Regions from separate parts of the Proteiniphilum sp. genome, predicted to be linked through region 2. Evidence: riboswitches for the same ligand, from Rfam matches in the RefSeq annotation. Region 2 holds a riboswitch; the other holds the start of a gene.
The links. A riboswitch is a leader RNA that binds a small molecule or an ion and turns the genes downstream of it on or off. The one in region 2 is predicted to bind cobalamin.

Region 1: another riboswitch for cobalamin. It lies ahead of U2P89_RS15125 (TonB-dependent receptor plug domain-containing protein); the one in region 2 lies ahead of U2P89_RS08420 (thioredoxin family protein).

The regions. Positions count from the first base shown of each region.
Region 1 is NZ_JAXQGC010000059.1:17,351-20,776, reverse strand. It holds gene U2P89_RS15125 (TonB-dependent receptor plug domain-containing protein) at 1-2,032, opposite strand, end outside; cobalamin riboswitch at 2,180-2,397, opposite strand; gene U2P89_RS15120 (ABC transporter ATP-binding protein) at 2,462-3,268, opposite strand; gene U2P89_RS15115 (FecCD family ABC transporter permease) at 3,348-3,426, opposite strand, start outside.
Region 2 is NZ_JAXQGC010000037.1:26,645-30,070, reverse strand. It holds gene U2P89_RS08430 (CCA tRNA nucleotidyltransferase) at 1-315, opposite strand, end outside; gene U2P89_RS08425 (hypothetical protein) at 572-1,393, shown strand; cobalamin riboswitch at 1,579-1,784, shown strand; gene U2P89_RS08420 (thioredoxin family protein) at 1,989-2,228, shown strand; gene nrdI (class Ib ribonucleoside-diphosphate reductase assembly flavoprotein NrdI) at 2,225-2,596, shown strand; gene nrdE (class 1b ribonucleoside-diphosphate reductase subunit alpha) at 2,673-3,426, shown strand, end outside.

The DNA of each region.
Region 1 (3,426 bases), on a different contig from region 2:
AGTAAGCAGAATAATCAAAAACCAGATGTGCCGAATGTTGAAGAACCTGATCGGTTGTTTCATAATCGCCCTTGGTGTAGTAATCTTCCGGTTTTATATCGGGACGAAGGCTGGTAGGATTCCAATTTTCGTCATAGGCAAACATCCAGTCCTGTTCCAGCCGTTTTCCGATATAGCGTGCGTTTAGCCGGGTTACAAAACCGCGGTTGGTATCAAATGTAATACCGAAGTTCCCTGTATTGCGGCGTACGTAGAGTATATCTTTGGTCAGCGTCTTCTCATCAGGTGTGCCTTTTCCTCTTATTTCATCAAATTTGTTATTGAACATATGGGTGAAACCTGCATATAGTTCCAGGCTGTTTTGCGATCCAAGCGCTTTGGCTATATCGGATGAGAACATAAGTTCCAGCCCGTTCATGCGCCCATTTGTGGCATTCGCAAAGGTGAAATGCATGTCGTTGGTCGTTTCATCAAATTTTGTCTCGTTCACGATCTTATTTTTATAAAACGCATGAAAGTAGGACACATCTAAATTCAACCATTCATTATTGGATATGTTCATCCCGAAATCGAATGAAGTTGATGTCTCAGCTTTCAGGTCTTCATTTCCTTTGTATTTCATGCCTCCCGCCTCGAATTGTCCGGCCATCTTATAGGCGTCGGGCATATAGAAAGCGTTTCCTGCACTGGCATGGATGTTCAGCATAGGTGTAAGGAAATATTTGATCCCGACCGAAGGGTTGAAGTTGGAATAATTGTTACTCTTCTTTTCGTTACCGAGAAAATCATCTGCTTCCAGTGTGAATTTGGTGTAGTTATAGCGTAGGCCGGCATTGACAAATAGATTGCCTTTTGTGTATGCTCCTTGTACAAATACCGATGAAGCAAAACTATTATGATCGGGACGGTAAGGATCCGTCTGTGTCATTTTATCTGTAAACCGTTCGGAGGAGACGTTCAGTGCATCCAGGTCGATTCCTCCGATCAATTGGAAATCACCCCAGGTATGTGTATCGCTTAACTTCAATCCATATTGTTTGACCGACTCCTTGTAGTTGATAAATGCATTATCGGTGTTGTTGTCGTAATTGCTCTCATTATAAACAGAATAATAGGGGGAGATAAGCAATGTGTTATTGAACGTATTGCGACGGACATCGACTGAGATATTGGCCCGGTCGAAGTCTTTCTTGGTCAATCCTTCAGAATGCCAATAGTTACCGGGCATTTCAATGTCATTTGAAGTGACGAATATGCCTGACAGATCGGCACTCCAGAGGTCATTGAACCCAATATTCAATTTCCCCATGAATTGGTTGATCTGGTATTGGCTGTTGGTCATGATATCGCCATACGATTTTTTGTCGAGGATCAATTCCTCTTTTTCCGATAAAGAAATCAGATTCTTTTTCCCGATACGATAATCTTTATCCTGTGCTTTCCTTGAAAAGCCGAGTGCTAAAGAAACGTTATCGGAAATGCCTCCCGATGCATATCCGTTGAAGTTGGTCTGCCCGAAATTTCCGGCGCTAAGGCTGATATTGCCAGTCCGGCTATCACCGGGTTTGCGTGTGATGATATTAATCACGCCACCCATTGCGTCCGATCCATAGAGCACTGAGTAGGGGCCTTTCACTACTTCTATCATCTCGATAAAATCGGTTGGGATAGAAGTGAGATTGGTTGTCCCGGCCGGTTTGCCGTCGATCAACACCAATGTGTAGTTGCGGTTATGGGCGGAAGGGCTGAACCCACGCATACCTATGGCCGATGAAGAGCCGGGATATTGTATGATGTCAAGGTTGACAGTCCGTTTAAGCAGGTCGGCCGCATTGTCAGCCTGTACGGTGGTTATTTTTTTACTGTCGATGATCTCCACTTTCTGTGGAACGCTCTTTAAAGGTAATCCCATACGAGTAGCGGTGACCACTACTTCCTCCAGGTCATATGTTTGTTCGGCAGAATCCTGCGCATAGAGGAGTGTGCCAGTGAAAAGCAAGGCAAAAATACCGGTGAAAAATTTCTTGTTCATTGTTGAAAAATTTACAGTTAAACATTCGTTTGAACCATAAACTTTCGAGGGAGAGAGTGTTTTGAAATTCCGGATACAAGGAGAATTTAAATGCGGGAGAATTTAAATGCCGGAAATAATCTCAACGCTGCTTTTATCCCGAAAGCTTGCATGGCTGATGCTTTCGGTCAGGTCTTCCGGCTCGTTCCCGGTTATCCGTTGCCTTCCCATCCCGATTTATCGGGACAGTGACTTTTACATTTGAAAATGTCGGATAACCCTATAAATAGGGAACATACGGCTGCGGGTACAGCTTCGGCTTCTTCGCTTATGGCAAACTACCGAATTCCATTGTGCCCGAAAGCGCTGCAAAAGTACTGTTTTTATTTGGGATTCGGAAATGAAATATTGGAGGGTTTATTCGGAGATCGGTTTGTTTGGTGGAATAATTTATTTTTTTCCATTGCGTAACCTCTGTTCAGATACGGGAAAGACTACCGGTTTACCTGATATGGGATTAGTCTTTACGATCACTATCGTGTCATATACATTTTCGATATGTTCATAGGTAATCACCACTTCGGGAGCTCCTTGGCAAAAGGTTGTCCCGTTTTTCATCATCAGCAGGAAGTCGCAATACTCGGCAGCAAGTGAGAGATCGTGTAAGATCATCATCACACTGAGTTTCATCTCTTCGTTCAGTCGTTGGATCAGGTTCATGAATTGCATCTGATGGGTAATATCAAGGTGTGATGTCGGTTCGTCAAGTAACAATAAGCGAGGGTGTTGTGATAAGGCGCAGGCAATATTGGCCATTTGTCGCTCACCACCACTCAATTCCGTCATCGATTTGTGGCGCAGACGATAGGTATTGGTCAGATGCATATAATGGTGTGCTATCTCGATATCTTCTTTCCTGTCGAAGAACTGGAATGGTTGACGGTAGGGAAGACGTCCCATCAGTACATATTCTTCTACCGATAGTTCTGCTGTTTCGGAGAATTGCGAGACAATGGCGAGTTTTTGCGCCTTTTCCCTCCATGTGAGTTCCGATAGGTCAGTTCCTTCAAGCAGGATATTTCCCTCTTTTAACGACAATGTCCCTGAGATACCCCTGAACAGTGTGGTTTTCCCGGATCCGTTGGGCCCGATGATACCTGCAAACGACCCTTCGGGGAGCTTCAGGTTAATGTCATGTACCCGGAAGCCGCTGTTATATCCGCAGGAGAGGTTTTGTATATTGAGGAAAGGAGGCATTCTATTAATTATGAGTTATGAAAAAATTAAAAATTAAAAGTGAAAAGTGAAAAGTGAAAAGTGAAAAGTTAAAAATTAACTAATCATCATATCGTCTGAGTTCTTTCCGTCTCGAATTACTCAATAACATGATAAACACTATGCCGCCGACAATACCG
Region 2 (3,426 bases):
CAGACGGTAAGATTCTTTCCTGGCACCTACGAACTCAATTTCGTACTCTTTGTACTTTATCTGTGCTGTACCAAAGTTTTTGAAAACGGAAATCCGGCTTTTCTTGCCCAGTTTTTCAGATACTGCTTTTGCCAACTCGATCCCCTGGCCGACAGCCACCACGTCGATATCTTTCGACGGGCGGTATAGAAAGAAATCACGTACATAACCACCGATCAGGTAACATGCCACTCCCATTTCATCGGCTGTTTCTGAAATCAATTTGAAAATCTTTTTGTTTAGGTGCGCCTGTATTTCTTCCTGCAATATCTCCATAAATATTTTTTTTATATGTCTGGTTTTTCGTAACTTGCCGCCTGTCCCTGCCGTTAAAGCAAAGGGTTCCCTTTACGGACTGTGGGATAGCTGTCCTGCCGAAGTAATTACATTACAGCGTATTATCTGTTACGAATTGCAAAATTACAATAATTGTGCTTTATAACAGCTTTTGATGAGGAATATATTTGTAATTTTGCAGAGATAAACAAGGCCGGAGGACGATCCTCCGTGTTCATAAAATGCTATTATTGAGATGCGTTTTTCTTTTCAGACCACTGTACTGTCCCTTTCTGTACTTCTCCTTTTTTCCTGTTCGGAAAAAAACAGAGGAGCTAAAGAATATCTTTCCCAGGCGGGAAAAGCATATCAGGAAGGTAATTATCCGCTGGCCAAGTTGAAGATTGACAGCATTAAAATTCTTTTTCCTAAATCTTTTGATGAAATCAACGCCGGGTTCGCGCTTATGCAGGAGATACGCATGGCGGAAAACAGGCGGAATATTGTCTATTGCGACTCGATGCTTGGTGAAAAATACACCGAGCTCAATGACAAGCTCAGCCTTTTCGATTATGTACGCGATGAGCGGTACCAGGAGTTTGGAGAGTATTACCCCAAAGCATACCCCTATCACTCTTCCCTGAGTCGAAATGGACTCCGCTCGGGTGTGCGGGAAAAAGGAATACTCTTTATCGAAAGTATCCTTTCTGGAAGCCATATCAAGCATAACAAAATCAAAGTAACTACCGACGACGGTAATTTTGCAGAGACCCTCCCCGTCACTTCCGACGGATTGAATTACCGTTTCAATACCCTGGACAAAGCTTATGAGATTGTCCGCTATAGTGGGGACAGTGAAAACGGAGTCGCCGGATTCATCTATACCTTCCGCGATCGACCACTCACCGTTCAATTTATTGGTAACCGTACCATCACAGTCAAAATGACCGACGCCGCTAAAAAAGGTGTACGCGACTCGTTCGAACTCTCCTCCTTGCTGCTGGATATAGAACAGTTGAAACTGGAAAAAGAGAAAAGCGAAGCATTGATCAGATATCTGGAAAGCAGACAACAATAACTCAGAAAACGATCCGCAACTTTTACAAAACAGAAGACTTGGAAAAATAAAATCGCTCTGTAATTTTTAGAATGGAAAACTTTACTCCAATTTTAAATTGGAAAATTTTCCATTTTGATAAACTTTATCGATATTCCATAGAAAAATATATTCCGTTTTAAATGTCTATCCCGTTTTTTTATTCGATATTTGTTGGAAATTTTGGTGTTCCGATCATGAGTCCTCGTGACCGGGATGAAAAGGGAATCAGGTGCAAATCCTGAACAGAACCCGCTGCTGTAAACTCATTCAAGCGTTTCTGCAATTCTTTTTGCCACTTTTATTATATGTAAAGGGAAGGCTGCCGGAAACAGAGTAAGTCAGAAGACCTGCCAAAAGAAGAAATACATTTTCTTTCGGGTTTATAAAGAAAATATGCAATAAAGCTAAACTATTTTTTTATTCAAGTGTGGAATAAGAAAACTTATCCACTATCCATGTGGCTTAAAAAATAGTTCAGAAATAAAAAAATCAATCCGATATTTATTTATCCCATGCATGACAGGGTGTGTTATGCATATATCGACTATTTAATAACCTGTAAAATTGCATCAAAATGAGAAAGATCGTCAAATTTGAAAAAGAAGATTGCAATCCGTGCCTGATGGTGTCGAGATTCCTTGAAGATAAAAACATTGCTTTTGAAACTGTCAACCCGTTTAACAGTCCGGAATTGGCAATGAAACATAAAATACGTTCTGTTCCCACTACTATCCTGGTCGACGGGAGCGAGGAATTAGTACGCATTGTGGGTTATGATCCGGAGAAGTTGAATACAATGGTAGCACAACTATGACAATCTATTATGATAGCAGAACGGGCAATGTGGAACGTTTCGTGCGTAAGGTATCAGCAAGAACCGGATGGCAATGCCTGAAAATATCTGAAGATTTGATCATTTCAAGCCCCGGCCACCTTATTACCTATACTACTAAGATAGGCCAGGTGCCCTACTCTACTGAGCAATTCATGCAGGTAAACTCGCCGTTTATCTTAACCATCTCGTCAAGCGGGAATATGAACTGGGGTGCGAACTTTGCCGTGACAGCCGACAAGATTGCGACGAGATACGGGATACCGCTCTTGCTGAAATTCGAACTGTCGGGGTTGGAACGGGATGTAAATGCCTTTATAGAGAGAGTCAACTCCTTTTATCATTTTTAATTCTTCACTCTTAATTTTTAATTTATCAAAGGTCTTGGTTCTTGAATCTTGATTCTTGGCTCTAAATTTTAATCAAATGAAAGTAAAAAACTGGATATTACTTAACAACCAGGTAATGGTGAAAAAGGATGATGAGTTTCAGTTCGGGAAGGACAAAGAGGCGGTACGCTCCTATTTTCTCGAATATGTCAATAAAAACACCGTATTTTTCTATACGCTGAAAGAAAAAATAGATTATCTGATCGAAAACAACTATTACGAGAATTTGCTGGAATGGTATTCCTTCGAAGAGATCAAAGAGGTGTACAACCTGATGTACGAGAAGAAATTCCGTTTCCCGTCTTATATCAGCGCGTTCAAGTTCTTCCAGAATTATGCCCTGCGGGACGATAGCGGGGAGAAATTCCTGGAACGGTATGAGGACCGGTTGGCGTGTGCTGCGCTTTATCTCGGCCGTGGCGATATAAACAAGGCAATGGAATATGCCGAATTGTTTATCAACCAGGAATACCAACCCGCCACACCGACCTTCCTGAATGCCGGCAAGAAACGCTCCGGAGAGTTGGTGTCATGCTTCCTCGACGAGATCGGCGACAGCCTAAACGGGATCGGTTACGGGATCAATTCTTCCATGAAACTTTCGTCTATCGGCGGGGGCGTTTCGCTCAACCTCTCCAAGCTACGCGGACGTTCGGAAGCGATAAAAGGAGTGGAAGGCCGTGCCAGCGGCGTATTGCCGGTGATGAAGCTTTTAGAGGATGTATTCTCCTATGCCAATCAACTGGGACAACGGCCGGGCGCCGGGGCGGTTTACCTGAACGTGTTCCACT